DNA from 4 places in the Methylobacterium sp. Gmos3 genome. Region 1 is predicted to be linked to each of the others. Evidence: predicted binding sites of a transcription regulator. Region 1 holds the regulator's gene; each other region holds the start of a gene.

What was found. Region 1 encodes LexA, which represses DNA repair genes until DNA is damaged. Its sites were predicted from a motif close to TGTTCNNNNTGTGTTCNG; they were not measured.
Region 2: the regulator LexA is predicted to act here: its motif matches at 4,755-4,772, upstream of ACS5Q7_RS03695 (ImuA family protein).
Region 3: the regulator LexA is predicted to act here: its motif matches at 3,634-3,651, upstream of ACS5Q7_RS13195 (ATP-dependent helicase).
Region 4: the regulator LexA is predicted to act here: its motif matches at 2,437-2,454, upstream of dinB (DNA polymerase IV).

The regions. Positions count from the first base shown of each region.
Region 1 is NZ_JBWJYL010000001.1:322,017-329,199, forward strand. It holds gene gltX (glutamate--tRNA ligase) at 52-1,479, opposite strand; gene ACS5Q7_RS01635 (ComEC/Rec2 family competence protein) at 1,746-3,914, shown strand; gene lexA (transcriptional repressor LexA) at 3,908-4,648, opposite strand; partial or broken gene ACS5Q7_RS01645 (IS256 family transposase) at 4,891-5,053, opposite strand; gene ACS5Q7_RS01650 (SapC family protein) at 5,149-5,967, opposite strand; gene ACS5Q7_RS01655 (invasion associated locus B family protein) at 6,161-6,850, opposite strand.
Region 2 is NZ_JBWJYL010000002.1:53,155-60,337, forward strand. It holds gene ACS5Q7_RS03670 (glycosyl hydrolase 2 galactose-binding domain-containing protein) at 1-1,074, opposite strand, end outside; gene ACS5Q7_RS03675 (DUF1839 family protein) at 1,078-2,046, opposite strand; gene ACS5Q7_RS03680 (amino acid--[acyl-carrier-protein] ligase) at 2,052-3,020, opposite strand; gene ACS5Q7_RS03685 (acyl-CoA dehydrogenase family protein) at 3,020-4,183, opposite strand; gene ACS5Q7_RS03690 (acyl carrier protein) at 4,180-4,434, opposite strand; gene ACS5Q7_RS03695 (ImuA family protein) at 4,907-5,560, shown strand; gene ACS5Q7_RS03700 (DUF6504 family protein) at 5,526-7,183, shown strand, end outside.
Region 3 is NZ_JBWJYL010000006.1:10,715-17,897, forward strand. It holds gene ACS5Q7_RS13185 (AsmA family protein) at 1-3,211, opposite strand, end outside; gene ACS5Q7_RS13190 (hypothetical protein) at 3,297-3,554, opposite strand; gene ACS5Q7_RS13195 (ATP-dependent helicase) at 3,662-6,025, shown strand; gene ACS5Q7_RS13200 (PhoH family protein) at 6,332-7,048, shown strand; gene ACS5Q7_RS13205 (hypothetical protein) at 7,183-7,183, shown strand, end outside.
Region 4 is NZ_JBWJYL010000001.1:612,365-619,547, forward strand. It holds gene ACS5Q7_RS02950 (quinone oxidoreductase family protein) at 1-960, shown strand, start outside; gene ACS5Q7_RS02955 (hypothetical protein) at 1,126-1,326, shown strand; gene dinB (DNA polymerase IV) at 1,339-2,421, opposite strand; gene ACS5Q7_RS02965 (DoxX family protein) at 2,742-3,146, opposite strand; gene ACS5Q7_RS02970 (aminotransferase class IV) at 3,143-3,997, opposite strand; gene ACS5Q7_RS02975 (anthranilate synthase component II) at 3,984-4,589, opposite strand; gene pabB (aminodeoxychorismate synthase component I) at 4,586-5,956, opposite strand; gene rimO (30S ribosomal protein S12 methylthiotransferase RimO) at 6,142-7,183, shown strand, end outside.

The DNA of each region.
Region 1 (7,183 bases):
AACGGGCCGGGTGACAAAGCCTGCCGCCCGCAATGCGAAAACCGGGCCGATTCAGCCCTGCGGAATCTGGTCCCCCAGGCGGGCCAGGCACTCGGTCCGGCCCAGCACGGCCATCACGTCGAACAGGGGAGGGGATGTGGTGCGACCGGTGAGCGCCGCACGCAGAGGTTGCGCCACCTGCCCGAGCTTGCAGCCGGTCGCCTCGGCATGCTGGCGCACCGCACCCTCGGTCGCCGCCGCGCTCCAATCGGGCAGGGCCTCCAGCGCCGGCAGCACCGCCGCGATGCGGGCGCGGCCCTCGTCCGAGAGCAGGGCCTTGGCCTTGTCGTCGGGCACCAGCGGCCGGGCGGCGGTGAGGTAATAGGCGCTGTCGAGGAGTTCGATCAGCGTCTTGGCGCGCTCCTTCAGGCCGGGCATGGCGAGGGTGAGCTTGTCCCGCAGGTCGTCGGGCAGGGGCACGGGGATGCCGCGCTCCGGGCCGACCTGGGGCAGGATCGCCTCGATCGCCGCCACGAGGTCGGCGTCGGTGCTGGTGCGGATGTAGAGGCCGTTGAGATTCGCGAGCTTCACGAAATCGAACCGCGAGGCCGAGCGGCCGACCGCGCCGAGATCGAAGGCCTGGATCATCTCCTGCGTCGAGAAGACTTCCTGGTCGCCGTGGCTCCAGCCGAGCCGGACCAGATAGTTGCGCAGGGCGGAGGGCAGGTAGCCGAGGTCGCGATAGGCCTCGACGCCGAGCGCCCCGTGGCGCTTCGAGAGCTTCGCCCCGTCCGCCCCGTGGATCAGCGGGATATGCGCCATCCTCGGCACCTCCCAGCCCAGCGCCGAGAAGATCTGGCTCTGGCGGGCGGCGTTGGTGAGGTGGTCGTCGCCGCGGATGATCTGCGTGACGCCCATGTCGTGGTCGTCCACCACCACGGCGAGCATGTAGGTCGGCGTTCCGTCCGAGCGCAGGAGCACGAGGTCGTCGAGGTCGCGGTTCGCCCAGGTGACGCGGCCCTGCACCGCATCGTCCACCACGGTCTCGCCCTCCAGCGGAGCCCGCAGGCGGATCACCGGCTTCACGCCCTCCGGCGCCTCGGAGGGATCGCGGTCGCGCCAGCGCCCATCGTAGCGCAGCGGCTTGCCCTCGGCGCGGGCCTGCTCGCGCATCTGGGTCAGCTCGTCCTGCGAGGCGTAGCAGCGATAGGCGCGGCCGGCGGCGAGCAGCCCGTCCACCACCTGCCGATGGCGCTCGGCGCGGGCGAACTGGAACACGACGTCGCCGTCCCACTCCAGGCCGAGCCACCTCAGCCCTTCGAGGATCGCGTCGATGGCCGCCTTGGTGGAGCGTTCCCGGTCGGTATCCTCGATGCGCAGCAGCATCCGCCCGCCGTGGTGGCGGGCATAGAGCCAGTTGAACAGGGCTGTGCGCGCCCCGCCGATATGGAGGAAGCCGGTGGGCGAGGGGGCGAAGCGCGTGACGACGGGAGACGACATCTTTGGTTTTCGGACTGGCGGGGGCGGCCGGCGGCGGCCGGGACCGGATTGCGGTGGAAAGCGCGGCGACGCAAGTTCGATCCCTGCCCGTCGTCGCGTCGGCGCGTTCCGCTGACGGCGACAGGGCATTGCTCCGCCCGCCGGGTCAAGTGCCTGGGGGTGAGATCACCCCAATCCCACCCCGAGACTGTCGCCCGGCCCACCGCGCGCGCTAAGCAACGGGCGGGCGCCTGCGGCATCGTGGGCGCGAGTCGCGGGCGGAATGGATGCAGCGGATCGGGGCGGGGATGGCGGCGGGGGCGACCACTCGCCTCCGCATCCCCGACCTTGCGCTCGGCGCCCTGCGCGGGCGCTTCCTGCACGCCCTCGCCCTCGAGGCCGGGCAGCGGCGGCTGTTTCCCTGGCTCGCCGTCGCGTTCGGCATCGGCATCCTCGTCTTCTTCGCCGCCGCCGATGGGCGGCCCTTTCTGCCCGCGCCTCTCCTGGCCGGGGCGGCCTGCCTCCTCCTCGCCGCCCGGCTCGGAGCGCGGCCCGGGGCGATGGCCCTGGCGCTCGCCCTCGGGTTCGCCTGCCTCGGCTTCGCCGCTGCCGCATGGCGGGTCGAGAGCGTGGCCGCGCCGATCCTCACGCGGACCATGGTCGCGCCGCTCACCGGGGTGATTGAGGGCTTGGACGAGCGCGAGGAGGGCGCGCGGCTCATCGTGCGCGTCGAGAGCTTCGGCGCCCTGCCGCCCGAGGCGCGCCCGCGCCGGGTGCGGGTGTCGTTCCGCAAGGCGCCGCCGCTCAGGCCGGGCGACACCGTGAGCGCCACGGCGCGGCTCCTGCCCCCACCGGAGGCGGCCCGGCCGGGGGGCTACGATTTCGCCCGCGACGCCTACTTCCAGGGGATCGGCGCGGTGGGCTCCCTGGTCGGGCCGATCACGGTCGCGCCGACGCCGGACCTGCCTCCCTCGCTCCGCTTCGCCGCCGCCCTCGACGAGGCCCGCAACGCCCTGACCCGCCGGATCGCCGGCAGCTTCGGCGGCCAGCCCGGCGCCGTCGCCGCCGCGCTCGTCACCGGCAAGCGGGGGCTGATCGGTCCGCAAGCCAACGATGCCCTGCGCGCGGCCGGCATCTACCACGTCGTCTCGATCTCCGGCCTGCACATGGTGCTGGCGGCGGGGGTCGTCTTCTGGCTGATCCGGGCGGTCCTCGCCCTCGTGCCCCATTGCGCCCTGTTCTGGCCGATCAAGAAGATCGCGGCGGGGGCGGCCATGGCGGGCGCCACCGCCTATTGCGCCTTCTCCGGCTGGGACATCGCCGCGGAGCGCAGCCTGCTGATGACGCTGATCATGCTCGGTGCGATCCTCGTGGACCGGCCGGCGCTCTCGATGCGCAATCTCGCCCTCGCCGCCCTCGTCGGCCTCGCGCGGGAGCCCGAGGCCCTGCTCGGACCCAGCTTCCAGATGTCCTTCGGCGCAGTGGCGGGCCTCGTCGCCTGCGCCCGGCTCATCGATGGGCGGCTGTTCCTCACGCCCGGCGCGGGACGCCTCGGGCGGACCCTGGGCCTCGTCGCCAGAGGCATCGTCGGCACCCTCGCCACGACCCTCGTCGCCCAGGTCGCGACCGCCCCGTTCGCGACCTACCATTTCCAGACGGTGCAGCCCTTCGGCGTGCTCGGCAACGCGCTGACCCTGCCCCTCGTTTCCCTGGTGGTGATGCCCTGCGCCGTCCTCGGCACGCTCACCTATCCGTTCGCCCTCGACCGGCCGGTCTGGTGGGTGATGGGGCAGGCGGTGGCCGGGATGCTCGCCGTCTCGGAATGGATCGCCGGGTTCGGCCGCTCCGTCCTCGTGGTGCCGGCCTTCGGCACGGGAGCCCTGCTCCTGCTCGCGGCGGCGCTCCTCATCGCGACGCTTCCCATCTCGAACCTGCGCCGCCTCGCCCTGCTGCCGGCCCTGGCGGGCCTGGCCTTCGCGGCCCTGCCGCACCGGCAGGATCTCTACATCGACCGCCAAGGCGCGGGCGCGGCCCTGCGCGGGGCCGACGGGCGCCTCGTGGTGCTCGGCAAGCCGCCCGCCTTCGTGCTGGAACAATGGCTGAAGGCCGATGGCGACGGCCGGCGGGCCGGCGACCTCCTGGCCGCGCCCCCGCCGGGCCGCTGCGACCGTCTCGGCTGCACCGCCCGCCTGCCGGATGGCCGGGCCGTCGCCCTGGTGAAGGACAGGCGCGCCTTCCCGGAGGATTGCGCCCGCGCCGCCCTCATCGTCACCGCGCTGCGGGCACCGCCGGACTGCGCGGCGCCGCTGGTCATCGACCGGCGACGCCTCGCGGAGGGGGGCGCCGTCTCGGTGAGGCTGGACGGCGACGCCCTGGTTCCAACCTATGCCCACGCGGCGAGCCGTGCGCCGCCATGGCGTTCGGGCCGGGAGCCGGAGCCCCCTTCGGATCAGTAGCGGCGGACGAGGCTCACGAGGCGACCCTGGATCCGCACCCGGTCGGGGCCGAGGACGCGGGTCTCGTAGGCCGGGTTCGCCGCTTCGAGGGCGATGGAGGAGCCGCGCCGACGCAGGCGCTTGAGGGTCGCCTCCTCGTCGTCGATCAGGGCGACGATGATGTCGCCGGTATTGGCGGTTTCCTGCTTGCGGATGACGACGAGGTCGCCATCGAGGATGCCGGCATCGACCATCGAGTCGCCGCGCACCTCAAGAGCGTAATGCTCGCCGCCGGCCAGGAAGTCCGGCGACATGGTGACGGTGTGGCTCTGGCTCTGGATCGCCGCGATGGGCGTGCCCGCCGCGATGCGCCCCATGACCGGGATCGCGACGCCCCGGAACTCCTCATAGGCCCGAGGCTGAGGCGTCGCGGCCGGCGGCAGCTTGGCGAGCCCGCCCTCGACGACGCTCGGGGTGAAGCGCCGGGGCTCGGGCGCCGCAGCCGCCGCCGCCTCGGCCGCCTCCGGCCCGCGCCCCAGAGCGTCGGGCAGGCGAATCACCTCGATGGCCCGCGCCCGGTTCGGCAGGCGGCGCAGGAAGCCGCGCTCTTCCAGGGCGGTGATGAGGCGGTGAATGCCGGATTTCGACTTCAGATCGAGGGCATCCTTCATCTCATCGAAGGACGGCGGCACGCCGCATTCCTGCATCCGCTGCTGGATGAAGCGCAGGAGGTCCAGCTGCTTGCGCGTGAGCATCGTTCGGGTCTCGCAAAGTGGCGGCGGTCGCACGGAAACAAATCGCGAACACGTTAAGCGTTCCGCAAGTGTTCCGCAAGAGACAAGCTTGGCCTTGCGTCGGTTCGTAGGGCGATGCCGGCTCACCCGAACGCTATCGGACCGTCCGAGCCGCTCTCATAGGTCACGGCAGGAGCTTGAGCGGGTCGTGTCCACTAGCGTGGTGTCGCTCGCCGAGAGCCACCACGATCACCGGCTTTGGCCGGGACGCCCAGGCAGGCCAGCACGGCGGGCTCGGCCGTGTCCATCAGGGTCGCGAGCCTTGGCATCTCGGGCCGGAGTTTGATCGGCCGCCCGTCGCCATGGCTGGCGGGCCGCCTCCGCGTCGTCCTGGGCCAATGCGGTGGCGATGGGGGCCGAGACGACGAGCTCGACCCCGCGCAAGCCGCGCCAAGTTCGCATCGCCGCCGCCAGGGAGCGACGACACACGCACCGGACCGGCACCGGCGCGACGCCTGGTCTTAGGCGGCAGTGGCCTCCGCCGGGGGCTGTTCCTCGGCTTGCGCATCGAGGAGCGTCTGCCAGCTGAGTTGCGAGGCGAGGTGGAGCACGATCGCCCCCAACCAACCGCGAGCGTGGAATTCGGCCACCACGTCGGCCGGAAGGGCGCGGAACGCCGCTTCATCGACCAGCTGGAAGCCCGTCAGCGTGGAACTCACCGGGGGGATCTCACCGGTCGCCGTGACGGCGGATGTCGTCAGCCGCAGTTCGGCCGAACGGGGCACCAGCAGGCGGTGTTCCAGCAAGGCGGCCGAGAAACTGCGGGTGGCTTCGTACTCGGCTGCATAGGCCTTGCTCAATGCCATCGCCGCCTGAGCCCGGGGCGTCGGCGCGCCGGCCTCGTCGAACAGCCGGTCCGTCGTCTCGCCATCGGCCTCCGGGACGATCAGCGAACTGGTCGTATCGACGCCGAGCATCGCCGGCCCGTCACCCGCCTGCACGGCGATGAACGGATAGCGCCGCAGATAGGCCGGGATGTAGAGGCCGGGACGCCACACGCCCGCCTTGTCGATGAGCAGGTTGCGCCCCGCTGACAGCCCGCTCAAGGCCAGGGGCAGAGCATCCTCGGCTTGGGCGAAGACGATCGGCATGACGCGCCCCGCCGCGGCGAATTCTGCCACGGTGAGGGGAATCGCAACGGCTTCGGCCGCGAAGCCGAAATGCCCTTCGCGCCGAACCCCGAGCGTACGATGCTCCGGGAATCGGACCACGTCCGGCTTGCCGTAGAACAGCGGCGGCACCTGAGACGCGGGCGAATTGGTGGTTGCGGAGTTGGCCATCGGTTCGTTCTCAGATGTGAAGGACGTCAGTCCAGCATCCCGCCGGACCTGGATGGAGAGCTTCCAGAAGCCGCAATCCGGCAGCGGGAGGAGGCGCGCGGTCTTCAGCCCCCCGCCTCTCGGCTCAGGATCGGGGGCGTCCTGGCCCTGAACGGAACGAGCGGGCTGGGGGCCGAACCCGTCGTCGCTGGCGTCAGCGGGGCTTGATGGCTGCGTCGAGGGCGGCCGAAAATCCCCGGAAGGAGAAAGGCACGTTCACGGTGCGGCGGGCGCCATCCTCGAAGCTCAGGGTGCCGGTTCCGGTCGCGGTCCGCAGGGCGAGCTCGAAATCCTTGTCAGCCTCGACCTCCGCGAAACAGCCCGAGCCGCACCGCTTGAACTCGAGGGGAACGGCCTTCGCTTTCTCTCCCGCCTGGACCTTCGCACCAGCGGGCAGCCAGACCCCGGCCGGCAATTGGACGGCCACGCGGAGAGGGCCATCGGCCGCGAGGCGGCCGATGGCCATGATCGCGATCAGGCCTCCCGGTTGACCGTTCTGCCCCTGCACCTGGATCGTCTGGGTCGCTTCGCAGATCTTGGCCGCGTTGGGCGGGGTCACGCAGCGCACCAGCCAATCCTGATAGGTGGCCGTGGTCACCTGCGGATCGCCAGCCTCCCCGGTCCCGCCGAGGTTCGGAACGGCGCCCTGATTGGCCTTCGCGGCCGCAGGCGCATCAGGAGCCGCCAGCGACGGGCCAGCCCCGATCGCGGCTGAAAGGCTCACCCCGACAGCCATTCCCCGCGCCGTCGCACGCATTGCGCGCTTCATCGTCCAAACCATCATATCGAACGTCTTCCACCTTGGAATACTGGCGACCGCTCGCGACCTGCAGTGGGTCGGCACCCAAGGATCGACACCTCACAGGGTTCGCCCGACCGCATAACAAGAGCATTTCCCCAATTGCCTGGGTAATGGAAACCCCCCGCTGCAGAAATTTCGTCGAAATCGGTATACCGCCGCAGGTTTATCCCGATATTCAGAGAAACTATACAATCTTGAATTGTCTTCCATTCAAGATGCAACGCGAACTTCAAATCCGAAGCTGCTGGCGTATCCCTGAATCCGGACCGGGATTCGACTTCGTCGATCAGTTTTCACGCCGCCAGCATCACCGCTCTCACAAGTGCAGAGAAGAACGCCAGGACACCGGACCCCGCCCAAATGGGACGGATACCT
Region 2 (7,183 bases), on a different contig from region 1:
CTCGTCGCAGAGGTCGTGGAACGCATCCGCCTCGTAGAGGGTGATGCCGGGCACGCGCAGCATGTTCACCCCGGCCTCGCGGGCGAGGTCGAGGAGCGGGCGTAAGGTGTCCCGGTCGCCGGAGAGGCCCACGAGATCGGCAGGCGTCCACAGGGCGCCCCGGCAGAAGATCGGCACGCCGTTGATGGCGAGGCTCAAGCCCTCCTCGAAGGGGCGCGTCACGGTGATCGCGCGGAAGCCGACCCGGCCGAGGTCGAAGCGGTGTCCGCCGATCTCGGCTTCCACCGCGTGCAGGTGCGGCTCGCCATGGGTGTGCGGCCACCAGGGGGCGATGTCCGGGAGGATGAGTTCTCCGGAGAAGCGGCCGGGTGCTTCTTCGCGGAGCGCGACTTCGCGACCATCGCAGCGGAGCAGGGCTTTCCCCTCGCCGCCGGGGAGGTGAAGGCGGACCACGAGGCGGCCGGTGGTGCCGTCGAGGCTGGCGCGCAGGTCGGCCTCAGGCGGGGCAACCGGCTCGCGGAGCACCGGCCGGAACGGGCCGACATGGTCGATCACCGGAGACCAGCCGGGCATGAAGCCGAGCAGGGTCGTTCGGGCGTTGCGCAGCGAGCCCGGCGTGGCGAGGCGGGGCCGCCAGCGCCCGCGCTTCTGTGGCTTCGCCAGCGATGCGGCGAGCGAGCGGAAGCAGAGCGTGAGTTCGCTGCTCTCGGTCAGATCCGCCACGACGGTGAAGGGGCGGAACATCGAATCGGTTGCGAGGAGGAGCGCCCCGTCGAGCCAGATCTCGGCGTTGGTCGCCAAGCCCTCGAAGCGCAGGCGTTCCCGGCCCGATCCGGGAAGAGGTGCGCGGTACCAGATGTCCTTGTCGTGGAGCGGGGCCGGCTCATCCTCGCGCCAGAGGCCGGCGTCGCGGAGCGCCTGGGCGGCGGTGCCCGGCACGGACGCGGAGATCCAGCCGTCGCGCATGGCGATGTCGCCCGGCCCGGCGCAGGCGCCGGCTTCGGTGGCGAGCATCCGCCAGGGACCATCGACGGCACGCGGCGGCGCTCCGTCGATGGCGCGGATCCGGGCCATGGCTCAGACCAGGGCGTTGCGAAGGGAGGAGAAGACCGCGTCGTAGGTCTCGGCGGCCTTGTCGAGGCGCTGCGGCAGGCCGGCGGCGCTGCGCTTGGCGAAGGCGCGGGCCAGTTGAAACTGGAACGCCTTGGCCTCGCTGCCGAGCCGGGTCGCGGCCTCGGCGGCGGCGGCGAAGTCGCCCGCGCCGGAGGCCGTCAGCCACGCGAGGTGGCTGCCGAGCATCTCGAAATTGGCGCCGAGCTGGCGCGTCGTGTTGAACGCGTATTTGTGGAACACCGAGAGCGGGCGCACCACCAATCCGTCGCCGGTCTCTGCCAGGGCGCCCGCGAAAGCCTTCACCGGGTTGCGCCGGGGTGCTCGCCGAAGGTTGTCCCGCAGAAGGCCGAGGGCGATGTGGGGCAGGCCCTCCGCCGGCACCGGATCGGCCACTCGCCGCACGAACTCGGCATAGGGGGGCAACGTCGTCTCGGCGAAGATGCCGTCGTAATCCTCGCCCGAGAGCGTGAAGCGGCCGGCATTGTGCAGGTAGTCGAGCCGGCGGCCCGCCTTGTCGATGGCGAGGATGCCGATCGTGGTCTTCGAATGTTCGCGGCCGTAGGTCGTGCCCGCCGTGTCGGGGAGGAAGATCGCGTCCACCTCCACCAGCACGACGTTGCCGCGCGCGGCCTGGATCAGGGCGTGGCCTTCGAGCCCGTCATAGACCGCGAGCTCATCGAGGCGCAGGCCGTACAGCGCCTCGATCTCGGCCATGGACGGCTTGAAGAAGGTGAACTGGTCGCCTTCGAAATCCTGCCTCACCGTGAAGCCGAGCATCGCCTCCGGCGCGAGCCCGCGATGATGCAGAAGCTCGATCCAGAGGTCGACGTAGCAGTTGGTCTCGGGCCAGGCCCGATCCTGCCCATGGAGCGGATGCGCCGCATAGGCGGGCGCCTCCGTCCCGTCTTCACGGATGGCGAGGCTGGCGGACACGTCGCTCAGCCCCAGAGCGTCGCGCGGACGTCCGCCGGCCAGCGGGCGAGGTCGAGCCCGTGGTGGCGCAGCAGCGCGAGGGTGATCCGCTCCAGCCCGAAACCGACGCAGGCCGTGTGCGCGACGCTGCCATCGGCCTGGGTGAGGCCCCAGGTCGTGCCGAAATGGTCCTGATGGTAGTTGAAGCTGAGGCAGGCGGTCGGCTTCTCGACGCTGTTGACCGGCACGTTCAGCTCGAACTTCAGGTTCTGGTTACGCTGGTTGTTGGCGAGCATCTTGCCGGCGCGGCCGAAGAACGGATCGTTGGCGAGGTCCACCGCCAGCGGCAGGCCGAGGCCGGCCATCATCTTGGTGCCCCGGTCGAGCCATTGCTCGCGGAAGGCCAGAACCTCGTCCGGGCTGCCCATGCGCACGTATTCGCGCATCCGGAACAGCTGCATCCGGGTCGGCTCCAGCGAGGGCTCGTGCCGGAAGCAGTAGGATTGCAGATCGAACAGCAGGCCGCCTTCCGGCAGCGGGCCACGGGCGGCGGCCGTCGGGTAGAGCGGGTAGCAGGCGGCCGGCGTCAGCACGATGTCGGTCGCGGCCTGCTTGTCGGTCCAGTCCTTGCCGGCCTCGACGCAGGCCAGCAGGCGGGCATGGTCCGCCTCGTTGCCGCAGAAGCTGTGAACGGTGCCCGCGAGATGCGGAAAGCCCTTCAGGTAGCCGCTGCGCTCGAAGGTCGCCCGGCTCATGCCCGGCGGGAAGCGCATCACCTCGGCGCCGTCCTCCGCGCCGAGGCGGGAGACGAGACGGTCCAGTGCCTCGACGACGGATTCGAACGCGCCGCTGCGGCCGTAGAGGCCATCGATACCGGTGCGGACGAGAAGGCCGGCATCGAACAGCCGGTCGAGGAAGGTCGGGGATTCCACGGTGGTGGAATCCTGCGGCACCTCGGTGGAGGTGTCGGCGTCGAGGGCGGGCAGGCTGTCCATCAGGCGCTCAGGAGCTGGCCGCCGCCCTTCTGCACGAGCAGGAGGTTGGCGGTGTTGGAAAGGATGCGGTCGTTGGCGATCATCAGCGGCGCCGACATCACGTCGCGCAGCGGGCGGCCGAGGCTGAACGGCGTGTCGTTGCGGTAGCCGGAGATCCCGACGATCCCGAGGGATCGCTGCACGATGTCGACCGCCATGCTGGAGGCGGTCGTCTTGACGTTGTTGAGGCTCACGGCGAACCCGATGGAGCTGAGCTCGTCCGGTTCGTGCTGGGCGCCCTCGTATTTGCGCAGGCCGGAGAGGACGGTGGCCTTCATCGATTGCAGGGCGCTGGCGGCCTCGGCGAGGCGCATGGCGCTCGGCGGCACGGTGCCGGGGCGGCGGCGGGCCTCGCCCTGGACGAAGCTGCGCGCCCGGTCCACGGCGTAGCTCGCGATGCCGAACCACACCGCGCTCCACAGGAGGTGCGAGGAGGCAAGCATCGATTGCGCCGCGATCTCGGCGAAGGGCTTGGGCAGGACCTGGACGATCGGCACGCCCTTGGCTTCCAGGCGGAAGCCCTCGCTGCAGGTGCCGCGCATCCCGAGCGTGTCCCAGGTCGAGGTCCGGTTCAGGCTCATCTGGTCGCGCATCAGGGCGACGAGGACCTGATCGGAGGTCGGAGCCTCCGGGTTGCGCCGGGCGGTGACGAGGATCACGTCAGCCTGCGCGCCGTAAGAGATGACGCTGGCATCCTTGCCGAGGTTGAACAGGTCGCCCTCGGCCTCGACGGCGCACAGGCTGTTGCGCAGGTCGCCGCCGATGCCGGCCTCGGTGGTCGAGGAGGCGATGAGCAGTTGCTCGTTGGCCACCTTGGCCATCAGGCCGCAATGCCAATCGCTGGTGAGCCCGTGGGTGACGAGGCTCGCGAGCTTGATGTGGTGCATGGCGAACACCATCGCGGAGGCGCTGCACGCCTGCCCGAGGGTGCAGCACACCTCGGCGATCTGCGCGAGGCCGGCGCCTTCGCCGCCATACTGGCTCGGCACCTGAAGCCCGAGCAGGCGCTCGGCCTTCAGGGCGGCCACGGCCTCGGCGGGGAAACGGCCCTCGCGGTCGACCGCATCGGCGTGCAGCGCGGCGACCTCTGCGACGCGCTTCGCCCGGCGAGTGAGGTCGCTCACGCGGCGGCCCCCATGGAGAGCTTGGAGACCGTCTCGCGGATGATGCGGATGGTCGAGAAGGAACGGCGGTTCAGGAGCGTATCGGGGAACTCGACCTCGAAGCGTTCCTCCAGGGCCAGCATCAGCTGAACGGAGCCGAAGGAATCGAGACCTTTCTCGAACAGGTCTTCGTCTTCGCCCAAACTGTCTACGATCCCGGACATGGCTTCGTTCTGCCGAAGGATGTCCCGAATGACTTCATCGGAGACCATTGCGCTGTCCTCTATTGGAGGTTGTACACATACGCCGCGCCGGTGGCTTGTCAAAGATAACGATGATCTATCGTAAATTTGAGCTTTTTGACGCGAACGCGTTAAGCTTTGATTTCGAGATAGACTGCTCTTCCGGGGCACACATTCGCAGACGATCACGAATGAATCGTTCCGAGATGCCGTTCGGATGATAGATTCTCATCCTTAGGGTTGTGGAAGGATGCGTCCCGGCGGGGCGTCCACAGCCATCCACACCAGTCCACAGGCCAAGCCGCTGGCATGGCATGAGATTCAGGAACGGTCACGGAGCCGGTTGAGTTTGTTCCCGTTATGTTCCTATCTCGGAGCATGACTGGACCCGATGACGATGGCACAGGCGCCGACGAGCCCCCCGAACCCGGCAAGCGCGAAAGACCGCTTGGCCCGGCTTCGGGCGGAGCTTTCCGCCGAGCCCTCCCGAGAGACCAGGATCATGCCCCTCGGGCATCCGGTGATCGACGCGCACCTGCCAGGCGGCGGGCTCGTCCTGGGGCCGCCTCACGAGATCGCTCCCGCCGAGCCCGGCGACGCCATCGCCGCCCTGGCCTTCGCCCTGGCCCTCTGTGCCCGCCGCCTCGCGGAGGTGCCGCGCGAGGCGATGATCGCCTCTTCCGGGCACCCCCTGCCCTACGGCCACGGCCTCGCCTCGCTGGGGCTCGATCCGGGGCGCCTCCTGCTGCTGGAAGCGGGGGGCGATGGGGAGGTGTTCCGCGCCCTGGAAGCCGCGCTCCACGCGAACTGCCTGTCCGCGCTCATCGGGCTGGTGGGCGAGGGAATGCCGCTGAAGGCGGGGCGGCGCCTGCAACTCGCCGCCGAGACCGGCGAGCCGCCCCTCCTCCTCGTCCTGCGCCAAGCCGGGACCGGGCTGCCCAACGGGGCAGCGACCCGCTGGCGCGTCGCCCCTGCTCCGGCCGGGGCCGACCGCTTCGGCGGCCTTCACGCCCCGCGCTGGCGGGTGCGCCTCGAACGGTGCCGCAACGGGCGCGGCGGATCCTGGCTGGTGGAGTGGGATAGTGCCGCGAATCGTCTGCATCTGCCTGAGCGACTGGCCGATGACGCGGCTTCAGCGGGCCGGGCTCGCCCCTGAGGAAGGACCGCACGCGGTCGCCGCCGTCGGGCCGGGGGGCCTGCGCCTCGTCGCCCTCGACACGCGGGCGCGTGCCCTCGGCTTGGCGGTCGGGGAGTTGCTGGGCCGGGTCCGCGCGCGGATCGGGGTGCCCCTGCGCGTCCACCCGGCCGACCCGGAGGCCGAGCGGGATGCCCTGCACCGCCTGTGCCGCTGGGCGATGCGCTACGCCCCCAGCGTCGCGCCCTTCGGCCCGGCCGAGGGGTGCCACGGATTCTTCATCGACATCGAGGGCGCGTCCCATCTCCATGGGGGCGAGGCGGCGCTGCTCGACGATCTTGCCGGGCGCCTCGCCCGGGCGCGGATCCCGGCGCGGATCGCGCTGGCCGACACGATGGGCGCGGCCTTCGCCGTGGCCCGAAACGGAACCGCACGGGTTCCCCTCTCCCCGCCTGCGGGGATTGTTGCGGAAGTCGCGACCAGCCCCCTCCGCTCTCCCTCCCCCCTCTGTGGGGGAGGGTACCCTGCGGAGCAGGGGGGGAGAGGGGAACCCCGCTTCAGGACAAGACGCGCCCGTGGTGAGGATCGGTGCTCGATCCTGCACCGTCGCTCCCCTCTCCCGACCCCCTTCGGGGGCCACCCTCCCTCGCAAAGGGGGGAGGGATTTCAGCCTGCGATTGCTTCTCTGCCGCATTCCGCAACGATCCCCACTCTGATCGTCCCTCCCGGCGAGCACGCCGCGCATATCGCCCCCCTCCCCGTCGAGGCGCTGCGCCTCGAAGCCGATATCGCCGCAGGGTTGCGGCGCCTCGGCCTGCGCCGGATCGCCGATGTCGAGTCCCTGCCCCGCGCCGGTCTCGCCCGGCGCTTCGGGCTGGCGCCGTTGCTGCGGCTCGATCAGGCCTATGGCCGCCGAGCCGAGCCCCTGGCGCCCCTCGACGAGGCCCGCACCTTCTCGGCCGCGCGCGGCTTCCTCGATCCGATCGGGCGGCAATCCGACGTGGTCGCCGCCGCCCGCTCGCTGATGGACGAGATCGCCACCCGGCTCGAACGGGCCGGGCTCGGCGCCTGCGCCCTGCGCCTCACCCTGCACCGGGTCGATGGGACCGTGCGCGCCCTCGATCTCGGCCTGTCGCGGCCGGAGCGCAGCCCGGAGCGCATCGCCGCGCTGATCGGGCTGCGGCTCGAACGGCTCGGCGCCGGCCTCGATGCCGGGTTCGGCTTCGAGACCGTGGACCTCGCCGTCACCTCCGCCGAACCCATGGTTGCGAAACAAGCCGCCCTCGGCGGCTCCGGCGCGGGTGAGCGGGTCGCGAACCTCGCCGATACCATCGCCCAGCGCATCGGCCGGCGGCTTCAGCGGCTCGCCCCGCGCGAGAGCCACGTGCCCGAACGAGCGGAAGGCATCGTCTCGTGGGTCACCCCGCCCCTGCCCTATCCGGCCATTCTCCCGGCCCGGCCGCTGGTGCTCTTCGCCCGCAGCGAGGCCGCGCAGGACGTCTTCGCCACGGCGCCGGACGGGCCGCCCCACCGCTTCCGCTGGCGCGCGCGGGAATACCGGGTCGCCCGCGCCGAGGGACCGGAGCGCATCGCCCCCGAATGGTGGCGCGAGCAGGCCGAGCCGCGCGACTATTACCGCATCGA
Region 3 (7,183 bases), on a different contig from region 1:
CATCGACGCTCCGCGCCGGGTCGGCGAGGCTGCCGGTGAGGCCGTACTGGATGGATGGCGGACCCGCCGGCCAGCCCTGGGGCACCGCGCCGCCGGTGAGGGTGCCGCGCGCGTCGAGGCGGCCATCGCGAAGGTCTTCGCTGACGCTGCCGGCCCAGCGCGCGGGGCCGAAATCGATATCGAGGGGGCCGGCGCGCAGGACGCCGCCGACGATGGTGGCGGGCGCCGAGACCGGCGCCGGAGACTGCGCTCCCGCCTTGGCGAGTTCCTGCGAGACCAATGCGCCGAGCCGCCCCTCGCGGAGCGGATCCTCCATCTCGGTGGCGACCGCGAGGGCACGGCCGGGGGCGGTGGGATCCAGGCCCGCAATGGCGAGGTTCTTCAGCGTCAGGCGCCCGCTCCCGGCGAGGTTGGCCGCGAGCGCCGGCAGCGTCTCCGCGCTCGCCGCGAAGCGCAGCCCGGCGGTGAGGCGCCCGGTGAGCGCCCGCCCGCCGGAGAGACCGGCGAGGGACAGGTCTTCCGCGCTCCCCTCCCCCGTCACGGCGAGGCTATCGCCCCGGCGCGCCAGGGTCGCGGTGCCGGACAGGCGCCCGTCCGCCAGCCGCGCCGTCAGCCCGCCGAGGGTGAGGCTGTCCGGCTCGATGCCGAGGGTGAAGGCCGCGTCGGAGGCCACGAGCCCCCGCCCCAGATCGAGGCTTCCGACGCTGAGGTCGAGGCTGCCCTGCGGCCGGGGCGGCAGCGGGGCGGCCCGCCCGCCCTCCTGCGGCATGAGCAAAGCGGCCGCGAGGCGGGGCAGCGACAGCCGCGCGAGGCGGGTGCTGCCGCGCAAGGCACCGTCTCCGGCGCGGATGAGGGTGCCCTCGACGGACGCGCCCGCGACCGTTCCGGCGATCGCGGCCTGCGGATCGCCCCCCTCCGCCGACAGGGTCGCCGTGAGGTCGGCGGGCCATGGGCCCGGATCGAGCCGCGCCGCGCCGGCCAGCGTCAGGAACGGCGCGATGTCGGCGCCGCGCAGGGTGATCCGCCCGCCCTCCGGCGCCGCCCCCTTCGCGGGCAGCAGGATCGGCTGATCGGTGGCGAGATTCACGCCCGCCACGGTGCCGGCGAGGGTGACGGAGAAGCCCGTGCCCTGCGGCTCCTTCGGAAGGCGCAGTTCGGCGGCCGGACCGCGCGGCTCGGCGGTGAGGTGCAGTTCCGCCGGCTGCTGCAATCCGGGAATGTCGGTGCGGCCGAACCATGCGCCCGCGCGGGGCGTGGCGAGCGTGCCGTTTCCGGCGACGAACCGCCCATCGCGGCTGCGGATCGCGAGGTCGAGGGTGCCGCCGCCCGCCTTGCCCTTGGCCTGTACACGCAGGACACCGCTTTCCGGCGCGTCCCGGTCGAGGATGACGGCGAGGTCGAGGGGCGCCGTGCGCAGGAAGGCGGGGATCGCCTGAAGCTCGTCCGACCACACCCGTTCGAGCAGCCCGATGAGCGGCGCGGCGGCGGGCGCCTGGAGCTTGCCGGCGATGCGGCCGGTGCCGTCCGCCGCGATCGAGCCGGAGAGCTTGGCGCTGGCGCCCGCCAAGTCCGTCACGTCGAGGCTGTCGACCACGATGCGGTTTCCGTCGGACTGGATCCGCGCGGCGATGGTGCCCGCGCCGGAGCCGACCGCGCCGAAGCGCACGTCCCTGGCCTGCAAGGTCAGGCTCAGGTCCATGGTCTGGAGGGCGGAGAGCGCCGTGCCGGAGGGCGGCAGGGCGGAGATGTCGAGCCCGCTCGCCAGCAGCTGCGCCTCGAACCGGCCGCGCCCCCCGCTCTCGGGGGCGACGTAGCGGGCATTGCCGCTGAGGCGGGCGGTGCCGAACCCGGCGCGCAGGTTGCGCAGGGAGAAGTCCGAGGGAGAGGCGGCGACATCGGCCGAGAGGTCGATGGGTCGCCCGTCGAGGAGGCCCAGCCACGGCCCCTCGGCGCCGAGGCGGCGCAGCAGACGCCCGAGCCCGTCCGATTGCTTGGCCAGCAGCGAGACCGGCCCGGTGAGTTGCAGCGGCGACCCTTCGATCTCGCCGCTGGCGGTGATCCGCGCCTCGCCGGGGGCGGTGGCCGCAAGGCGCCGGAGCAGCAGCCCGCCGCCCCGTTCCGCCGTCCCGGCCATCGCGATGTCGCTCCATTCGGCGCCCCCGAAGGCGGCGCTGTCCATGGCGAGGTCGAAATCGAGCATCACCGGCAGATCCCAGCCGCCGCGCGGGATGCCGCGCGCCAGCAGCGCCCCACCCTCGGTGGAGGTGAGGAAGGCATCGAGATCGAGCCGGCGCGCCTTGAGCGCGAGGGAGGCCCGCCACTGGTGCAGGTCGAGCCGGCCGCTGCCTTCGAGGCGTAAGGACTTGCCGCCGGGATCGACATCCAGGCTCGCCTGATCGAACCGCACCTGCGTGCCGCGCGACTTGAAGGTTCCGGCGAGGGTGAACGGCAGGTACGCCCCCGCCGCCTGGCTCGGCGGACCGACGACGAGGCGCGCGTTGCCCTCGGCGCGCACGAGGCTCGCCTCCGCGTCGGCCTCGTCGGGGGCGAGGCCGAACCTCGCATCCACCTCGAACAGCGGAAAGGCGTCGCCGCCGCCGGAGATCTTCACCGGCAGGCGGCCCTCGGGATCGGGCGTCCCGCTCACGGCGCGGAACGGCACGCCGCCGCTCGTCGCCTCGACGCGCCAGGGGCCGATGAGCGCGGGCGCCTGCACCCGCACGTCGTCGGCGGTGAACTGGTCCGTCCGGCCGGTGGAGAGCACCGCCGTGGTGACGAGGAATTGCTGGATCTGAAGGTTCTCGATGGCGAGATCCTTCGCCCGCAGCCCGTCGAGCAGGCCGCGCGGCAGGCGGATCGATTCGCCCTCGCCCACCGGCAACCGGATCTCGGCCCGGCCGATCCGCGTCTCGGTGAAGCGCGCCTCGCCCTTGAGGAGGGGGGCCAGCGCGATCTCGGCCTTCACGAAGCGCGCATCGAGCGCCACGCCGTCCCGGCCGCCGATGACCAGCCGGTCGACGCGCAGGCGCGGCGAGGGCAGCAGCCGCACCTCGACCGTGCCCTGGCTCTGCACGGGCACGCCGAGCGATTGCGACAGGGTGCGGTCGATGAAGGCCCGGTGGGCCGTCCAGTCGATAAAGGGCGGAATGGCGAGCGCCGCGATCAGGACGAGGACGATCGCGCCTGCCAGCGCGGTCAGCAGATCACGCACCGTTCCCGTTCCAGACCTCGCCGCGTGCCCCCGTGGGCCGCCCGCCCGCGCCTATAGCATGAAGGGGGCGGGCTCGCGCGAGCCCTCAGCGGCCCGTGGCGCCGCCAGCCCTGGGGATGGGCGACGGGACGGGCGGCGGGGTCGGGGCGCTGCGCGGCTGGTTCATCGTCGCACCGCTGTTGGACGACGGGCTGGCGCCGATCTCCTGCGACCGCTGGGTGCTCATCCGCGACATGGATTCGTTGGCGGCGTTGGGATTGTTCTGCTGCACCTGCGCCATGGCCGGCGCGGCGGCGAGGGCGAGGGGCATGGACAGGGCGACGAGGGCGGTGATCCGGCGCATGGCGTGACCTTGCGGTGTCTGTTTTCGGGGCGTCTGACAGGTCAAGCGGTGGCCGGCGACGGGGTTCCGGCCTCGACGCCGTTCGCGATTTGGTCCAGTGAGGGGCGATGTCGAACCGCCCGAATGCCCTGCCCACCGCGGACGGCCCCTCCGCTTCGATCACCGCCCGCGCCCTCGGCTCCCTGAGGCGGGATTCGGATTCCTATCTGGATGGGTTGAACCCCGAACAGCGCCTCGCCGTCGAGACGACGGAGGGGCCGATCCTCGTGCTCGCGGGCGCGGGCACGGGCAAGACGCGGGTGCTGACCACGCGCATCGCCCACCTGATCTCCACCGGCCGCGCCCGGCCGTTCGACATCCTGGCCGTGACCTTCACCAACAAGGCCGCCCGCGAGATGAAGTCGCGGATCGGCACGCTGATCGGCCCGGCGGGCGAGGGCATGCCCTGGCTCGGCACGTTCCACGCCATCGGCACCAAGATCCTGCGCCGTCACGCCGAACTGGTCGGGCTGAAATCGGACTTCACCATCCTCGGCACCGACGACCAGCTGCGCCTGATGAAGCAGGTGCTGGCCGACCAGAACATCGACGAGAAGCGCTGGCCCGCCCGGTCCCTGGCCCACACGATCGACGGCTGGAAGAACCGCGGCCTCTCGCCGGAACAGGTGCCGCCTGGCGAGGCGACCTCCTTCGCCTTCGGCAAGGGCGGCGCGCTCTATGCGGCCTATCAGGCCCGCCTCGCGACCCTCAACGCGGTGGATTTCGGCGACCTGCTGCTGCTGTGCCTCAAGCTCTGGCGCGAGAACCCGGACGTCCTCGAAAACTACCAGGAGCGCTTCAAGTACATCCTCGTCGACGAGTACCAAGACACCAACGTCGCCCAGTACCTGTGGCTGCGCCTGCTGGCGCAGAAGCGCAAGAACGTGGCCTGCGTCGGCGACGACGACCAGTCGATCTATGGCTGGCGCGGCGCCGAGGTCGACAACATCCTGCGCTTCGAGCACGACTTCCCCGGCGCCACCGTGGTCCGGCTGGAGCGCAACTACCGTTCGACGGGCCACATCCTCGCCGCCGCCTCGGGCCTCATCGCCAAGAACGAGAGCCGCCTCGGCAAGACGCTGCGCACCGAGGACGAGCCCGGCGAGCCGGTGACGGTGACGGGCGCCTGGGATTCGGAGGAAGAAGCGCGCCTGCTCGCCGAGGCCATCGAGTCGCTTCAGGTGAAGAAGCACCCGCTCTCGGAGATCGCGGTGCTGGTGCGCATCTCGGCGCAGATGCGCGAGATCGAGGACCGGTTCGTGCAACTCGGCCTGCCCTACCGGGTGATCGGCGGCCCGCGCTTCTACGAGCGGGCCGAGATCCGCGACGCGCTCGCCTACCTACGCGTCACCATGAACGGCAGCGATGATCTCGCCTTCGAGCGGATCGTCAACACGCCCAAGCGCGGCCTCGGCGACGCCACCTTGCAGCAATTGCACGGCTACGGCCGCGCCGAGCGGGTGCCGCTGCTCACCGCCGCCCGCCGCCTGTGCGAGACCGACGAGCTCAAGCCCAAGGTCCGCCAGACCCTGCGGGCGCTGACCGAAAGCTTTTCCCGCTGGGCGCGCCTCGTGGAGAGCCAGCCGCACAGCGAGGTCGCGCAGACGATCCTGGAGGAATCCGGCTACACCGAGATGTGGCAGAAGGAGCGCTCCGCCGACGCCGCAGGCCGGCTGGAGAACCTGAAGGAATTCGTCCGCTCCATGGAGGAGTTCCCCGACATGGCGGCCTTCCTCGAACACGTCTCCCTGGTGATGGAGGCCTCCGAGGCCGAGGGCGCCGACAGGGTCTCGCTGATGACGCTCCATGCCGCCAAAGGCCTAGAATTCGACACGGTGTTCCTCCCCGGCTGGGAGGACGGGCTGTTCCCGAACCAGCGGGCGCTGGACGAAAGCGGCCGCGCCGGCCTCGAGGAAGAGCGCCGCCTCGCCCATGTCGGCCTCACCCGCGCCCGCAAGCGCGCGAAGCTCTCCTTCGCGGTGAACCGGCGCATCCACGGGCTGTGGTCCTCGACCATTCCCTCGCGCTTCATCGACGAATTGCCCGCCGCCTCGGTGGATGTGGTGGACGCCCCCGCCCATTATTCGGCCGGCGCTTCGCGCTTCGACCGCAACCCACAGCCCTTCGGATCGAGCTACGGCACGCCGGGCTGGCAGCGGGCGCAGGAGCGCACGAATGCCAATACCGGCGGGCGCGGCTTCGGCGCCTCGCCCGGCCGGCGGGGCACGGCCTCGTCGGGTCCCCGGCAGATCGAGGGCGAGCTGATCGCCAAGTCGACGGGCACCCCGTCGGCCTACAGCACCGGCCAGCGGGTGTTCCACACCAAGTTCGGCCCCGGCGAGGTCGCGGCGATCGACGGCAACAAGCTCACCGTCGATTTCGACAAGGCGGGGCGGAAGATGGTCCTCGACAGCTTCATCCAGCCCGCCTGAGCGTGTCCGCCGGGACACGGCGAACCGCCTGATTCGCCTTTCTGCGCCCCCGGCCCAAAACCGTCACCCGTGAGTCACACCCGGCGAACAAATCTGGCGCGCGGCCGATTTTGGTGTGTCGGTTGCTTCGCCGGCTCCGTTCCGGGGGTGAAATGGTTTACTCTCCACAGGCAACCTTCGATGCCCCGGAACTTCGATGAGTGACAAGAATTGGCTCATCGCTATGCTTGAAAGTAGCAGGAGTACGTAGATTACGTCGGTTCAGGTACACGTCCAGATAGGCCAGCCCCGTTGGAGTGTTGACCCATGAAGAGACGCCGCGCACGCCTTGAATTGGTTGAAGACCGAACGACCCGCCTCCACCGCACACGCTTCGACGAGGAACGGCACCTCAGCCCGATCCAACCCCTCACAGACCGACAGGCCGAGTATCTCGAAGCCCTCGGCCGCTCCCCTCAAGTGATCGTCCTCGGCCCCGCCGGCACCGGCAAGACCTTCATCGCCGGAACCCGCGCCGCCGACCAGCTCCGCCAGCGCCGCATCGCCAAGGTCGTGATCACGCGGCCGAACGTGCCCTCCGGCCGGTCGCTCGGCTTCTTCCCCGGAACCCTTGAAGAGAAGATCGCCCCCTGGGTCGCCCCGCTCACTGAGGCGATGAAGGAGCGGATGGGCGCCGGCGCCTTCGAGATCGCGCTCAAGGCCGGGGACATCGAGATCGTCCCCTTCGAGGTGATGCGCGGACGCACCTTCAAGAACTGCCTCGTGATCCTCGACGAGGCGCAGAACACCACCACCAGCGAGATCAAGATGTTCCTGACCCGCATCGGCGACGATTGCCAGGTCATCATCAACGGCGACGTGTCGCAGACCGACCTGCGGGAGACCTCGGGCCTGCGCACGGTGATCCACCTCGTGAAGAGCCGGATGATGCCGATCCCGGTGGTGGAGTTCACCCGCGCCGATATCGTGCGGTCCGGCATCTGCGCCGAATGGGTCGCAGCCTTCGAGGAAACGAATCTCTGACTTGACCGTTACTCACGGCGGACCGGCAACGGTCCGCCGTGCCCTCGCGGGCACGAGAAAGCTCCCCGAACCTCCCCCAGCGGGAGGACAAACCGGGTGTCATCCCGGCAAACGGAAGAATTGGAGTCTCCCTCG
Region 4 (7,183 bases), 290 kb from region 1:
GTCTACGAGTACGGCGGCCCCGAGGTGATGAAGCTGGAGGACGTGCCGCTCGCCGAGCCGGGCGCCGGCCAGATCCGCGTCCGCCAGGAGGCGATCGGCGTCAACTTCATCGACATCTACTTCCGCACGGGCGCCTACAAGTCCCCGCACATGCCCTTCACCCCTGGCAAGGAGGGCGCGGGCACCGTGACCGCCGTGGGCGAGGGCGTGGCGCAGATCAAGGTCGGTGATCGGGTCGCCTACGGCTCGGTGGCCGATGGCTGCTACGCGGAGGAGCCGGTGATCCCGGCCTCCGCCGCCGTGCCGATGCCGGAGGGCATCGACGCGCAGACCGCCGCCGCGATGATGCTCAAGGGCCTCACCGCCGAATACCTCCTGCACCGCACCTACAAGGTGAAGCCCGGCGACACGATCCTGTGGCACGCGGCGGCGGGCGGCGTCGGCCTCATCGCCTGCCAATGGGCCAAGCATCTCGGCGCCACGGTGATCGGCACCGCCGGCAGCGAGGAGAAGGCGGAACTCGCGCGTCAGAACGGCTGCGATCACGTCATCCTCTACCGCAGCGAGGACGTGGCCAAGCGCGTGCGCGAGTTGACCGGCGGCAAGGGCGTGCCGGTCGTCTATGACGGCGTCGGCCAGGCGACCCTGATGGGCTCGCTCGACAGCCTCGCCCCCACCGGCCTGCTGGCGAGCTTCGGTTCGGCTTCCGGCCCGATCACCGGGCTCGACCTCGGCCTGCTCGCGGCCAAGGGCTCGCTCTACGTCACGCGGCCGACGCTCGCGACCTTCTCCAGCCAGCGCCCGGTGCTGGAAGAGGCCGCCGCCAACCTGTTCAACGCCGTGCGCTCCGGCGCGGTGAAGATCGCCGTGAACGCGGTGCGCCCCCTGGCCGAGGCCGAGGGCGTCCATCGCGACCTCGCCGGCCGCGAGACCACCGGCTCCACGGTCATGGTGCCCTAGGTCCGAGATTCCAAAGGGATCATCCCTTTGGTGGGGTCCAGGGGCAAAGCCCCTGGGTCTCACACCGACCTCCGGGCAAAGGGCTCGCCCCCATCGGGGGCGAAGCGCCGCAGGGGCGGGACTCGCACAGGACATCGGCGTTGCCCCCGTTCATCAGGAGGCAGCATGTCCAACAAGCAACCCAAGACGACCACGCCCACCGACGCGGACCTCAAGGGCAACCCGGGGATCGGCACCTCGAAGGGCATGGCCGGGGCGGACCCGGAAGAGCTGGAGCTGGATTCCACCTTCGAGGGCGATGTCGACAACGAGACGACGCCCGAGGGCGGCGTCGATCCGAACCACCGGCCGCGCAAGAACAAGTAGGCCGATCCGGCCTCACAGCCCGAGGCCGAGCTGCTGCGGCGCCTCGGCCTCCTCCTGCGTGAAGCCCGACAGCGAAACGCCGATCAGCCGGGCGGTGCGGGGCAGGGGAAACAGCCCGCGCAACAATTCGAGGCCGATCCGCTCCAGGCTCTCCCGGTCGGGGACCGGCGCCGCCAGGGAGCGGGCGCGGGTGACGAGGGTGAAATCCGAGAACTTGAGCTTCAGGGTGACGGTGCGCCCGCGCATGGCCTTCGCCTCGGCCCCGCGCCAGACCTTGTCGACCATCGGCGCCAAGCGCTCAGCCAGCACGTCGTAGGCGGCGGTGTCGTCGGTGAAGGTGGTCTCGGCGCCGATGGACTTGCGGATGCGGTGCGCCCGCACCGGCCGCTCGTCGATGCCGCGGGCAACGGCGTGGTAATAGCTCCCGGCCGAGCCGAACGTCTCCTTGAGCCGGTCGAGATCCCAGGCGCGCAGGTCGGCGCCGGTCTCGATGCCCAGGCGCTTCATCTTAGCCTCGGTGACCGGCCCGACCCCGTGGAACCGCCCGATGGGCAGCTCCGCCACGAAATCCGCCCCCATCGCCGGGGTGATGACGAACAGGGCGTTCGGCTTGCGGTGGTCCGAGGCGACCTTGGCCAGGAACTTGTTGTACGACACCCCCGCCGAGGCCACGAGGCCGGTGCGCTCCAGGATCTCGGCGCGGATCGCCTTCGCCACCGCCGTGGCGGTGGGCAGCCCCAGCAGGTTCTCGGTGACGTCGAGATAGGCTTCGTCTAGGGCGACCGGCTCGATCACCTCGGTGTGGCGGGCGAAGACGGCGCGGATCTCCTCCGAGACCTGCCGGTAGACCTCGAAGCGCGGCTTCACGAAGACGAGGTCCGGGCAGAGCCGCCGGGCGGTCGCCGCCGGCATGGCCGAGCGCACGCCGAAGGGCCGCGCCTCGTAGCTCGCGGCCATCACCACGCCCCGCTCCCGCGAGCCGCCCACCGCCAGCGGCTTGCCGCGCAGGGACGGGTCGTCGCGCTGCTCCACGGAGGCGTAGAACGCATCCATGTCGATATGGATGATCTTCCGGAGGGCGACCTCCGCCTGCATCGCTGACGCCTCAGATGTTCCCGGTTCGTTCAAAGACAACGGCAACGATGGCGGGTCAAGGCGCGAGGCGCCGGGGGCCACAGGCGATTGGAATGGGATTCGGCCGACGGGCGATCATCCCCTCGCCCCGCGTGCGGGGAGAGGGCTGAGCCCCCCTTGTCGGGGGCGAAGCGAGGCGGCAGCCGGTGGTGAGGGGGTCGGCCGGAGGAGGCTCATCCTGCGAGCCCCCTCACCGCCGCTTCGGCTTCGCCTCTCGCTTCCCGTTTGCACGACGAGGTGCAAACGGGCCTCTCCCCGCAGGCGGGGAGAGGAGGGCGCCGTCAGCGCCCCCGCCGGAACGGCCAATCGATCAGCCCGCCGGCCCAGAGGGCGGCCCAGACGAAGACCGGCTGAAAGGCCAGCCGGGGGCCGTGATACCACCAGGAATCCGGGATGCCCTCGATGTGGATGTGCTCGAAGGCGTGCTTGAGGTTCGCCGGGTAGACGCAGACCGCGTAGAGGGCGAGGCCGATGGCGGCCGCCTTGCGCGTCGCCGGGATCTGCAGGCCCAGCGCCCCGGCGAGTTCGCACAGGCCCGTCGCCTGGATGACGAGGCGGGGCTCCGGCACCCAGTCGGGCATCAGCGGCAGCATCGCGTCGGTGGCGACGAGATGCACCACGCCGATGAAGGCGTAGGCCCCCGCCAACCCCCAGCGAAGGACTCTTCGACCGTTGCCTTCGCTCACGCGACCTCTTCCGGGGTAACACCGCAGGATTCCGCCACCGCCGCCCGAAGCGCCTCGCGCAGCAGGGCGAAGGCGGCGTGGCCGGCACTGTCGTAGGCGGTCTCGCCCAGGGCCGTCACCGGGGCGAGGAGGCGCAGGGAGTTCGTGACGAACACGGCCCTTGCCCGCCGCACGTCGTCCGGCGTCAGGGAGCGCTCCGCCACGGCGAGGCCGTGAGCCGGGGCCAACGCCAGCACTTGCGCGCGGACGATGCCGGGCAGCACGCCGTCTGTGAGGGGTGGGGTGAGGAGGGTGCCCTCGTCCGCCACGCAGAACACGTTGCCCGTCCCGGCGCAGGCGATGAGCCCCTTCGTATTGTGGAACAGCGCCTCGTCGAACCCGTCCCGCGCCGCCTCGCCGGCCGCGATCACGGCGTCGAGGTAGCCCAGTGTCTTCAGCCGTGCGGCCGGGGAGGTGTCGTTGCGGGCGATGGCGGTCGGCCGCAGCCGCAGGGGCGCGAAGGCGATGGCCCGGCCGCTCGCGGCGGCGGTGGCGAACAGGGTCGGCCGGGGGTCCTCCGGCGGCTTCAGGCCCCGCGGGCCGGCGCCCCGCGTCAGCGTGGTGCGGAGGGCGAGCCGCTCGCCCCGGCCGGCGAGGGCGCGCATGGCCGACCGGATCGCCCCCGCATCGGCGGGGATGCCCAGCACCTCGGCGGAGGTGACCAGCCGCGCGACATGCTCGGCTTCGAAGGCGACGCGGCCGTTCAGGGCGAGCGCGGTGTCGAACAGCCCGTCACCGAGCGTCAGGCCCCGGTCGGCATGGTCGAGGGGCGCCTCCGTGCCCGCGAGGACCTGCCCGTCACGCCACAGCATCGCGCCGGCCCTCCCGCCACGCGCGGGCGAGATCGAGAAAGTTGCCGAAGATGGCGTGGCCGTTCTCGGTGAGCACCGATTCCGGGTGGAACTGCACGCCGTAGGTCGGGTGCCGCCGATGGGAGAGGGCCATCACCTCGCCCTCGTCGGAGAGCGCATCGACGGCGAGGTTTGCCTCCATGCCGGGCTGGGGCGTCACCACCAGGGAATGGTAGCGCCCCACCGGCATCGGCGCGGGCAGGCCGGCGAAGAGGCGTTGGCCGTCATGGGCGACCGGCGTCGCCTGCCCGTGCAGGGGCCGCCGCGCCCGCTCGACCCTGCCGCCGAAGGCCGCGCCGATGGCCTGGTGCCCCAGGCAGACGCCGAGGATCGGCAGGTGTCCCGACAGGTCCCGGATCGCCGGGAGCGAGACCCCCGCCTCGGCCGGGGTGCAGGGGCCGGGGGAGATCACCAGGGCCTCCGGCGCCAGCGCCCGGATGCCGGCGACGTCGAGGGCGTCGTTGCGCACGACGCGGACCTCCTGGCCCAGCTCCTCGAAGTAGCGGACGACGTTGAAGACGAAGGAATCGTAGTTGTCGAGGACGAGGATCATCGGAATGCCTCGAACACCCGCTCGGCCTTGGCGAGCGTCTCGTCGTATTCCGGCCCCGGCTCGGAGAGCAGGGTGACGCCGCCGCCGGCCTGAAGCACGGCCTCGCGGTCGTCCATGAACACGGTGCGGATGGCGATGGAGGTGTCGAGGTCGCCATCGAAGCCGATCCGGCCGATGGCGCCGCAATAGATCTCGCGGGCGTCGCCCTCGATCTCGCTGATGATGTCCATGGCGCGGATCTTCGGCGCCCCGGTGATCGAGCCCCCCGGAAACGTCTTCTCCAGCAGGTCGAGGCCGTCGAGCCCGTCCCGCAACGTGCCCGTCACCACCGAAACGAGGTGGTGGACGCCGGCATAGGTCTCCAGCCCGCACAGCACCGGCACGGCGACGCTGCCCGGCGCGCAGACCCGCGACAGGTCGTTGCGAAGGAGATCGACGATCATCACGTTCTCGGCCCGGTCCTTGGCCGAGGCGGCGAGCCCCTCGGCGGCGGCGCGATCCTCCGCCGGATCGGACAGGCGCTTGGCGGTGCCCTTGATCGGCCGGGTCTCGACGTGGCGCCCGTCGAGCCGCACGAACCGCTCCGGCGAGGAGGAGGCCACCGTCAGCCCCTCGAATTCCTGGTAGGCGCCGAAGGTGGCCGGGTTGGTCTCGCGCAGGCGCCGGTAGAGGGCGAAGGGATCGAACCCCGCCGGCAGGTCCGCCGTGAAGCGCTGGGCGATGTTCGCCTGATAGATGTCGCCCGCGCGGATGTAATCGCGCACGGTTTCGACCGCCTCCTCATAGGCTTGCCGGGTGAAGTTCGAGCGCCACGCGAGGTCGCCGCACTCCGGCGCGGGCTCCGGCGCGGGGGCGTCGCGTAGAAGGTCGGCGAAGGCGGTGAGGCGGGCCTCGGCCCGCGCCGCGCGGGGTCCCGGTTCGGTCTCGGGGAATCCGGTCGAGAGCAGGGTCGCGGTGCCGGCCGCGTGGTCGAGGGCGAGCACCGTGTCGTAGAAGTCGAGGGCGATGTCGTCGGTCAGCCCGGCGCGGCGGGCGGGCGGCGTCACCCGTTCCAGGGAGGCGCCGCAATCGTAGGCGATGTAGCCGATGGCCCCGCCGGGGAAGGGCCGGGCGGGATCGGCCGGCAGGCGGTAGGGCGCGAGGCAGGCGCGCAGGGCCTCGAACGGCCCGCCGGGAACGGGGCGTCCGTCGAGGGTGGCTTGCCCGTCGCGGAACCGGAACCGGGCGAAGGGATCGGCGGCCACCACCGAGAGCCGGCCCAGGGCATCGTGCCGCATGGCGCTGTCGAGCACGGCGAGCCCCGGCAGGGCGCGCAGCCGGGCGGCGGCGGCGATGGCGTCGAGCGTGGGGAGGTCTCGGGTCCACATGAACCGGGGTCGGGCCTTCGGATCGCGGCGGTGTCGGGACGCCCTCGCACAGGCGATGCCGTGGGGGAAGAGCGGGCAGGCTCGCACTCGCGGCCTGGATCCGCTATATCGGCGTCCATCCCGAAGACTGCCAGCGTCCTCGACGTGCCGTGAGCGGCGCGGGCGCCGCCGCATCCGATGGCCCCATGACCAGCACCGCCTCGCCCGACAGCAAGTCTGCCTCCCCGGGCGCCCCCAAGATCTCGTTCGTCTCCCTCGGCTGCCCGAAGGCGCTGGTGGATTCCGAGCGCATCCTGACGCACCTGCGCGCCGAAGGCTACGAACTCGCCCGCAAGCACGACGGGGCGGACCTCGTCATCGTGAACACCTGCGGCTTCCTCGATTCCGCCAAGGCCGAATCGCTCGCCGCCATCGGCGAGGCCATGGCCGAGAACGGGCGGGTCATCGTCACCGGCTGCATGGGCGCGCAGCCGGAGGAGATCCGCGAGAAGTATCCGGACCTCCTCGCCGTCACCGGCCCGCAGGCCTATGAATCGGTGGTGGCGGCGGTGCACGAGGCGGCGCCCCCGGCCCACGACCCGTTCCTGGACCTCGTGCCGCCGCAGGGCATCAAGCTGACGCCGCGCCACTACGCGTATTTGAAGATTTCCGAGGGCTGCAACAACCGCTGCAGTTTCTGCATCATCCCGTCCTTGCGCGGCGACCTTGTGAGCCGCCCGGCGGCGGACGTGCTCCGGGAGGCCGAGAAGCTGGTCAAGGCCGGCGTGAAGGAGCTTCTGGTCGTCTCGCAGGACACGAGCGCCTACGGCCTCGACATCCGCTACGCCGAGAGCCCCTGGCGCGACCGGCAGGTCCGCGCCCGCTTCTACGACCTCGCCAAGGAACTCGGCGAGCTCGGGGCCTGGGTGCGGCTGCACTACGTCTACCCGTACCCGCACGTGGACGAGGTGATCCCGCTCATGGCCGAGGGGAAGGTGCTTCCCTACCTCGACATGCCATTGCAGCACGCGAGCCCGTCCGTCCTCAAGCGGATGCGCCGGCCCGGCAACCAGGAGAAGCAGCTCGACCGGATCCGGTCGTGGCGCGCCGGGTGCCCCGACCTCGCCATCCGCTCGACCTTCATCGTCGGCTTCCCCGGCGAGACCGAGGCCGAGTTCGAGGAATTGCTGGAGTGGCTGAAGGAGGCGAAGCTCGACCGGGTCGGCTGCTTCGAATTCGAGCCCGTGG